DNA from 3 places in the Colwellia sp. 6_MG-2023 genome. Region 3 is predicted to be linked to each of the others. Evidence: predicted binding sites of a transcription regulator. Region 3 holds the regulator's gene; each other region holds the start of a gene.
The links. Region 3 encodes FliA, which starts transcription of late flagellar genes. Its sites were predicted from a motif close to CTAAAGNTNNNNNNNNNNNNGCCGATA; they were not measured.
Positions count from the first base shown of each region.

Region 1: Q4503_RS17235 (cytoplasmic protein) is a predicted target of FliA. The motif match lies at 1,748-1,774, and genes of this name have one in related genera.
Region 2: flgM (flagellar biosynthesis anti-sigma factor FlgM) is a predicted target of FliA. The motif match lies at 1,197-1,223, and genes of this name have one in related genera.

Region 1 covers NZ_JAUOPP010000033.1:17,605-20,804, reverse strand. Annotated here, with positions in the region: gene Q4503_RS17245 (phosphatase PAP2 family protein) at 1-352, shown strand, start outside; gene Q4503_RS17240 (MJ1255/VC2487 family glycosyltransferase) at 349-1,371, shown strand; gene Q4503_RS17235 (cytoplasmic protein) at 1,500-1,703, opposite strand; gene Q4503_RS17230 (hypothetical protein) at 1,921-2,340, shown strand; gene Q4503_RS17225 (pseudouridine synthase) at 2,382-3,086, shown strand; gene Q4503_RS17220 (2OG-Fe(II) oxygenase family protein) at 3,145-3,200, opposite strand, start outside.
Region 2 covers NZ_JAUOPP010000032.1:18,951-22,150, forward strand. Annotated here, with positions in the region: gene Q4503_RS16985 (chemotaxis protein) at 1-186, opposite strand, end outside; gene flgA (flagellar basal body P-ring formation chaperone FlgA) at 442-1,134, shown strand; gene flgM (flagellar biosynthesis anti-sigma factor FlgM) at 1,274-1,579, shown strand; gene Q4503_RS17000 (flagella synthesis protein FlgN) at 1,640-2,071, shown strand; gene Q4503_RS17005 (LPP20 family lipoprotein) at 2,206-2,673, opposite strand; gene Q4503_RS17010 (FlgO family outer membrane protein) at 2,690-3,200, opposite strand, start outside.
Region 3 covers NZ_JAUOPP010000003.1:182,002-185,201, reverse strand. Annotated here, with positions in the region: gene flhF (flagellar biosynthesis protein FlhF) at 1-441, shown strand, start outside; gene Q4503_RS03520 (MinD/ParA family protein) at 501-1,343, shown strand; gene Q4503_RS03515 (RNA polymerase sigma factor FliA) at 1,423-2,142, shown strand; gene cheY (chemotaxis response regulator CheY) at 2,200-2,583, shown strand; gene Q4503_RS03505 (protein phosphatase CheZ) at 2,656-3,200, shown strand, end outside.

The sequences.
Region 1 (3,200 bases), on a different contig from region 3:
AGAAGGAAAGCGCTTTGTTATTATATTGCTTTGGGCTTGTGCTATAGAGCGGTTATTATATTTTGTATTAAAAAATAGCTTAAAGCGTAGGCGCCCACCTGAAATAGTGACAGGCTTCACCAGTGTAATTGAAGCCTCTGATCAGTTTAGCTTTCCTTCTGGACATACCATGGCAGCATTTCTATTAGCTAACTTATGTGTGCTTGAGCTAGGTTTAATTGCATCACCACTTTATTTTTGGGCAACGAGTGTTGCAATATCACGGGTAATACTTGGTGTTCATTTTCCAACAGATACGCTGGTAGGGGCTACTTTAGGAAGTAGTATTGCTTATGTTGTGGTGATGGTGTGAAAATATTATATGGTGTTCAAGCCACAGGGAATGGTCATATAGCTCGAAGTCGAATTATGGCTAAGCAATTAAAAGAAAATGGTGTCGAGGTGACTTTTCTTTTTTCTGGCCGCCCTAAAGATAAGCTCTTTGATATGGAGATCTTTGGTGATTTTATTTATAAACAAGGGCTTACTTTTATTGTTCAAAATGGCAAAGTTAATTATTTAGCAACCGCATTCAATAACAATTTTTTACGATTTATTTATGATGCTCATACGTTGGCAATTGACGATTATGATTTAATTATTACCGATTTTGAACCTGTGACCGCTTGGGCTGCAAAGCTAAAGAAAAAGCCAGTACTTGGTATTGGGCATCAATATGCTTTTGGTCATAATACACCGCGAGCCGGAAAAAGTTTACTCGCTGAATTCGTGATGAATTACTTTGCGCCAGCAAAGGATTCTATTGGGCTGCACTGGGCACCTTTTGAGCAATCCACTTTACCGCCAATTATTGATGTCGGTCTTACTGGAAAAATGGATGAAGATGTAGTTTTAGTTTATCTTCCCTTTGAAAATCAAAGTAAAGTAACCAAGTTATTACAACAATTTCCAAGTAAACATTTTATCCAATATTCTCCTGATGTTAATAATACCGAAGATAAGAATGTATCGATAAGAGCCACTTGTTATGCAGGATTTAAACAAGATTTGTGTCGTGCTAGCGCGGTTATATCAAATAGCGGTTTTGAATTAATCAGTGAATGTTTGCATTTAGGGCTGCCTTTACTCGTTAAACCATTACAAGGTCAAATGGAGCAAGAGTCGAATGCACTTGCATTACATGATCTTAAATTTGCTGAGGTAATGCGGACATTAGATGAAGATATTGTCGCTGATTGGCTGGAAAAGTGTAAGCCTAGAATAAATAAAAAGACACCTGATGTAGCTTTTGAAATAGTAAAATGGTTACTTAGTGAACAAAGATTGCCAATTGACAAAGTAGCAGCTTCTTTATGGCAACAATATGAATAAAACAGGGGGCAGAGCCCATAGCTGACTGACAAAGAAAATCATTCCCTTTGATAAAGTAAGAATAGCTTATCAACGATGATAATTATGGAATAAACTGTCTTTAAAATGAGCTTATTAAACGTATAGAGTTAAGCTTTAATATTGATGTTTTGTCCAATGCTGGCAGTTGTATTGTTTGAACTAGCTACAGGGGCTGCACTTTGAATTAATTGCAATGCCATTTCTCCTTCAGCTTCGGCTACCTCTTTTGCTTTTACGGCAACAGATAAAATTGTACCGTTACCGCCATTTTCGGGGGCGAAACTTGGTGCATTAGTAATATTGATAGCCATAGCGCTACTCCAGAATGAATTAATAATTATGTTCAATAACCATATATCGGCTTATTCACAAAAAACTTTACTTAGATTATAGCAAAGTTTATCAAGATAGTATTTATTCACTTTTGAGCTCTTTTATCGTCTCTAGGTAATCACTTACTCATCGTGCTTTAATTATAGTTTGACGATATAATATCGTTTATGTGTCGCTTTAAATTGAGTCTAAAATATGTCAGAACAATTACCTATTTCGATTTCTGTTTGTAATGATTTAGTACAGCAATTTACTAAAATAAGATCGGTATGTAATAAACTTGAAGCACAATTTAATTTTCAAACGATGACTGCTAATTGGTATGGTAATGAAGAAGCTGTGCTTAGCGTTAAACTATTTATAGAAACAGCGAGCAGCTTTACTATACATAAACAAGCCCAAGCTCAATCAGAAATAAAGCATTATAGCGATGATGTTTTTAGCTATTACAATAACAGTGAAAAAAATCAAACACTAAGTTGCTATATTGCTATTACTGATTCAGAGTTTTCTATGTTAAACCAGCAGCATAAAATACTTGCTGGGTTGCTCCATATTAAACTACAAAAAGTACTTAATTTAGTTGCTAAGCAGTTAACCTTAGATACTATTTAGTCTCATCAAATTAACTTTTTTAATTTAGTAACTATTATATTATGTCTATAAATCGTGCTCGTCTAGATCGCTTTATTAGTGAAACTTGTCAAATTAATCGGAAAAAAGTGCGTTTATTATTAGCACAAAAAAGAGTAACTGTAGATGGGGTGATCGCGACAGATATTGCCTTATCTATTGATAAATTTTCTGTTATTTCATTAGATAATAAGATTATTCAGCAACACCAACCTTTGTACGTTATGTTGTATAAGCCTATCGGGGTTGTGTGCGCTACCAAAGATAGTAAACATATAACAGTTATAGACTTATTAGGTGAACTATTATCGGCTGAAGAAAAAGCGAGTTTACATATTGTTGGGCGCTTAGATTTAAATACATCAGGTTTGGTGTTGTTAACTAATGATAGCCGTTGGTCTGAAAAATTAACATCCCCAAAAAGCAAAGTAGCTAAACATTATTTAGTTACGTTGCAAAACCCATTAACACAAGAATATATTGCAGCTTTTTCTGCAGGTATGTACTTTGCTTATGAGAATATTACAACTCAGCCAGTCGCCTTGACGATTATTAATCAATATCAGGCGGAAGTTATCTTAACAGAAGGGCGTTATCATCAAATAAAAAGAATGTTTGGTCGCTTTAATAACCCTGTGACAGCTTTACATCGAACATCCATTGGTAAGTACGTTTTAGATGAGAGTTTGAGCTTAGGAGAAAGTAAGCTAATTAACGTTAGTATTTAATCACTTATTTACTAACGCTATTATTGATATTTCCCAATTTACTCATTCAGGGAGCCGTTTATTTAACACCTAGTTCGCGTAGGCGTTCAAGTAGGTAACTGGCTTGAGTATGTT
Region 2 (3,200 bases), on a different contig from region 3:
AACCCCTTTAATAAAAGAGTCTTGTTTAGGAATCATGGTTAATTTAGGACACTGTAATACTTCCCTTACTTTAAAAACGTTAATTCCAAAACGTTGGCGACCTACCAATTTAAAAAGTAGTAGTTCCAATCTATTTTGACCAACCAATTGTGTTCGCTGATTGACCGAGTCTAATATACCTGCCATAAAAACCTCATTTATAATCAAGAGCGCTATCATTAATCCTATATTGAATAGAACAAAAAGGCACAATTCTTGATTGTATTTACTGTATGTCAAAATAAGTGACAAAAAACTGATGCTTAGTATGTCACTATATTATAAGTAATGAATATAATTAATATACTCATAGTATAAACTTAATGTGCCAATAACTATGTTACCCTAGTTAAGAGCATAGTCGAGTATTTGAATTAACCTAAAAATATATGGCAAAAAATCATGCGTACAAGTATCGTTTATCTTTCTTTTATCTGCTTATTAATGCTTTTACCCTCCATCAGTTTAGCGACAACATGGGATAGAGCTTATATAGAGTCATTTGCAAAAAAATACCTAGAAGCCAATATACCTGCGCCAGCTGATGGACGAATATCCTTTAATGTTACCAATATAGATACAAGAATAATAATAAAACCTTGCCAAGTACCTATTAAAGCAAATATACCTGAAAATACCAATCGTAGGAATGTTAATGTTAATATAACTTGTGATGATGCAACTCCTTGGCAATTATACTTACCTGCTAAAATTGAAAGAACCTTTGCAGTTGTTGTTACAACGAGTACGATTGAGAAAGGTGAAGTGCTCACTAAAGAGAATATTGCAATAGATTACATTGCCACAAACAAAATACGTGGTGAAAGGATTACCGATATAAACTCAGTGTTGGGTAGTAAAGCAGAAAAAAGAATCGGCAATGAACGCACCATTACTAAATCAAACATATGTTTAGTTTGTAAAGGAGACGTTATTACTATTATTGCAAAAAACGATAACTTTTTAATTAAAACAAAAGGTACTGCACTAAGCTCAGGTAATTTACATGAACAGATTGAGGTTAAAAACTCACGTTCTGGTCGAATAATTAAGCCTCAAATTAGTGCTGTTAATCAGGTTACTATTAACCTATAATTTTTAAGATCTAATCTTTACAGTCGGAAATTATTTTACCCTAAAATTTTTAGTGTATTTTATTTAAGTTATCTTACTTTTTGCCGATATAAAGTTAATGAATAAACTTTAGAAGAACTTTTTACCGTAGGGTAATATTATGACTATAAATATCAATAACTTAAATAACCAAGCACAGATCAACCAAAATAAGCAGTCTCATGCTAAACAAGATGTGGCTCAAACTACAGCACATAGCCCACAAACTAAACATGTTGCTCGCGACTCTGTTTCCTTGACGCCACAAGCGCAACAGTTCAAAGAATTACAAAAAAAATCAGCTGATGCACCTGTGATTAATCAAGAGAAAATTGAAGAGCTGAAAAAAACAATTGCCTCTGGTGAGTATAAAATAGATCCGCAAAAGCTTGCTGCTAGCATGGCTAAGTTTGAATTTACGTTATAATTTGATATAACCGTGGGACTGGGTGATAATCACCCTTTGCTATAATAAAGGTGTACTTACATGTCAGCTTCCCCTCAATCAATAGAGTTAATTTCTCAACAATTTGCTCAATTACAAGAACTAGAGCAAATTATTAGTAGCGAAAAACTTATTTTACAGCAACATCAACCTGACGCATTACTAGAAATTAGTGAGCAAAAAAACTTATTGTTGGTTGCTATTCAAGATTTAGATAAAAAAATTAGTCTTAACCAAGCTTTTTCAATAGATAAAAAAGCCGGGGTTCTTGATGAAAAACTCACTGAAATTGAAGATCTATTACACCTTTGCCAACAAAAAAACAAAATAAATGGCCAAATAATAGCGCAATCTCAGCTAGCTGTTCAGCGTATGAAAACAACGTTATTAGAAAATAACAATAAATCATCAATGACTTATGATAGTAAAGGTAAGAAATCTGGTGGATTAAGCAGCATAGAGATGAAAGCTTAGATAAGTCATATACTTCAGTTATTCAAATTATTAGCTATTAGAATAACTGACTCAAAATAACCTCAAGTCAATATTTCATTAATACAAAACAAGCCTCTATAATGAAGCTTGGTTGAATCGAGTGTACCCTACGTTTAAAAGTATTCGACCTTCTTAATTTCTTTTCGCTGTAAATTTGCTTGATATATTTCATACACGTCTTTGAAATCAAGCTGTAATTCTGTTGTATAAGTATCCCCTACCGGATAACTTTTTACGACTTTAGCGCCTCTAATTAAGCCTTTTATAGATGAAACTAATTGTTGGTTTTCAATTAACATATCAGCCATAGTTGTTGAACTACTAATTTGTTGCCCATAAACTTGCTCTGCTAACTCTGAATAAGCGGCAATTTTCGACGCTTTAATGGCCATTAGCATCCGTTGAGTTTTGTTATCAGATTTTTGTAAACTTATTGGTGCGTAACCAATACCGTGAATAATAGGAAATACTTGTGGTTCAACTACTTGCCATTGTACATGCTTATCGTACATGCTTGTGCAAGAAGCAATAAACAGTAAACTTACAACAGCAGTTATTATTTTAAAGCGTGCATTTATCATTATTTCACCTCTTAAATTACTGTTGAATAGCAACAGCGCGCTGCTCTTTAATTAATTTATGATTACTGCGAATCATCATACCGTCTTTCATTATGACATGTTCACCATGATTTTTTTCTGCACCTACAACCCATTTAGGAATAAAAGATTGTGCTGTAGCAACAACAACATGAGATTGAATGCCAATCATACGTGCATTAACGATAATCCCGTCTTCTTGCTCCATCATAGTTCCTGTGACTACATAGTCAATAATCTGACGTTCAGGAAGCTCTTCCCAATCACGACTAAAAACATAGTCGCCTGCTTTTGTAACACGAATATGACCTGTAGCCTTGTAGTCAATAATGACCAAACCATGACTCTGTAATTCATGCACAAAGCTTTCTGCTATTTGATTTCCTAGCCAATTAGTTGACTCAAGATCCTCTAAATTCACAAACGAAGCAACAGCCACCGGCGTTTTCGCGTTAACAAAACTACTATTTGCTAACATTTGATACGCTAAACCTTTTACTAAATCATTA
Region 3 (3,200 bases):
TTTTCTCAAAAGAAATTAATTTTAATTGATACTGCCGGTATGGGGCAAAGAGATATACGTTTAGCCGAAAATTTAGCTAATTTAGTATCTAATGCTAGAGTGAGAATAAGAAATTACTTAGTGTTAGCTGCTAATAGCCAGCAGCAAGTTATGCAAGAAAATGTTGATCGCTTTAAAAAAGTACCACTATCGGGTTGTATTTATACTAAACTTGATGAAAGTGTGAGTGTTGGCGAAATAATTACAACTTCAATTCAAAATGGCCTGCCAATAGGTTATCTTACTGATGGACAAAGAGTTCCAGAAGATATTAAAGTTGCAAATGCTGAGAAATTAGTTACGCTTGCAGATAAAATGGCAGCAAACGCAGCAAAGAAGAATGCAGCTTATGTTCAACGTACAGCAAGACCAATGCCGATAACGCCAGCGGTGGCGATATAGATGTATTTTAAATTGCAGTATTTTTAGTTAAAATAAAGCGATAATATAAGAAGTAATAAATGGCAGATCAAGCGAGCGGCTTAAGAAAAATGCAAGACTTAAAAAAAGTTAAAGTAATAGCAGTTTCTGGTGGTAAAGGTGGCGTTGGTAAAACCAATGTTTCATTAAACACGGCTATAGCCCTTGGACAGCAAGGGAAAAGAGTATTAGTGCTAGATGCCGATTTAGGGTTGGCTAATGTCGATGTGATGTTAGGGTTAAGAGTAAAACGAAACCTTTCTCATGTATTATCAGGTGAATGTGAGCTTGATGATATTATTATTACAGGCCCCCGTAATATAAAAATCATACCGGCTACTTCTGGCTCTCAATCGATGGTTGACCTTACTCCTGCTGAACATGCAGGGTTGATTCGTGCTTTTAGTGAAATGAATACTCAATTTGATGTACTGATCGTTGATACTGCAGCCGGTATCTCGGATATGGTACTGAGTTTTACTCGAGCAGCACAAGACGTAGTCTTAGTTGTTTGTGATGAACCCACGTCAATTACCGATTGTTATGCATTAATGAAACTATTAAGCCGTGATCATAATGTATTCAAATTTAAAGTTGTTGCTAATATGGTTCGTACACCTAAAGAAGGGCAACAATTATTTTCCAAGCTAACGAAAGTAACAGATAGATTTTTAGATGTAGCACTGGAGTTAGTTGGTGTTATTCCATTCGATGAAAATATTAGAAAATCAGTACGCAAACAACAAGCCATTGTTGAAGCTTTTCCTAACTCACCAGCAGCAATAGCGTTTAAGGAATTAGCAAAGAATGTTAATAGCTGGCCTATACCAAAACAAGCATCAGGTCATTTAGAGTTCTTTATTGAACAGCTACTCGATTACTAATATCTCGTTCATATTGTGTTATCAAGTAACTGATATAAATTATAAATATATAAAAATATTTTGGTGGGAATAGCAAAAAGTGGCAAAAACTAAAGCCTATAACAATTTAATTGATAAAACTGTGTTGCTTGAACAGCATACAGTGTTGGTTAAGCGAATTGCTTATCATTTACTTGCTCGATTACCGGCAAGTGTTATTGTTGATGACCTAATTCAATCAGGAATGATTGGTTTATTTGAAGCTGCAAATAACTTTGATAACACTAAAGGCGCTAGTTTTGAAACTTTTGCTGGCATCCGTATTCGAGGTGCTATGCTAGATGAAATACGCCGTGGCGACTGGACTCCTAGATCAGTACATAAAAATAGCCGCATGGTCAGTGAGGCAATTAAGCAATTAGAGGCAACATTAGGCAGAGATGTTACTGATATAGAAGTTGCTGAAAAACTTGAAATTTCATTAAATGAGTATCATCATATACTTAGTGAGGTCAGTTCTGGTAAAATACTCGGTATCGAAGACTTAGGAATGAGTGAAGATGCACTGAAGTTTGATGAAACTTATCACGGTGATGATCCGTATCAAAGTATCGAGCATAGTGCCTTTAAAGAAGGGTTAAGTGAATGTATTAGTTCTTTACCTGAACGTGAAGCTCTAGTACTGTCTCTATATTATGATGAAGAATTGAATTTACGTGAAATTGGCGCTGTACTCGATGTTAGTGAATCTCGGGTTAGTCAAATTCATAGTCAAGCAATGCATCGATTAAAAGCACGTATGCAATCTTGGCAAAATTAAGTAGAATTATAACTGTGTTAACCTATAAAAATTTTGAATGTTTCGCCGGAGGGTGCCTTGGATAAAAATATGAAAGTGCTAGTTGTTGATGATTTTTCAACAATGAGACGTATAGTAAAGAATTTGTTACGCGATTTAGGCTTTACAAACATTCAAGAAGCGGATGATGGCAGTACTGCCTTACCTATGCTTCAAAATGGTGATTTTGACTTTGTTGTAACAGATTGGAATATGCCAGGAATGCAAGGTATTGATTTGTTGAAAGCTATACGTGCAGATTCACGTTTAGCCCATATCCCAGTATTATTAATTACAGCTGAAGCGAAAAAGGAACAAATCGTTATGGCAGCTCAGGCTGGTGTTAACGGTTACATTGTTAAACCTTTTACGGCTGCAACACTCAAAGCTAAATTAAATAAAATTTTTGAACGTCTAGGTTAATTTTATTTAGACTAGCTAGTTAAAGCTACTTCAGAAAATTGATTAATTTAACTTAAGTATTAAGGACTTTGCATGAGTATGGCAATGGTGGGGCGTGTTTCTTTGGAGCAGGCTAAATCTTTAGTTGAACTTTTAGAAACAGGACAACAAGAAAAAGCTGATGCACTTGTGGCAGCGATTCAAAACCCAATTAACTCTGAACTATTTGCAGAAATAGGTAAGTTAACTCGTCAATTACATGACTCTTTAACAAATTTTCAGTTAGATTCTCGATTAAATGACTTAGCAACAGCTGAAATTCCTGATGCTAAAGAGCGTTTGAATTATGTGATTACTCGTACTGAAGAAGCTGCAAATAAAACGATGGATGCAGTTGAGTCTATTTTTCCAGTAATTGAAGATATTTCTAGTCAAGTTAGTGCAGTTAAACCTGCATGGTCTAAACTAATGAACAATGAGATAGATTTAAAAGAGTTTAAAAGTTTATGTGTTGATATTGATAGCTTATTAATTACGACAGGTAAAGAGACGGCTCATATTCATGGTTTGATGACTGATGTATTAATGGCTCAAGATTTTCAGGACTTAACAGGACAAGTTATTCGTAAAGTCATTGA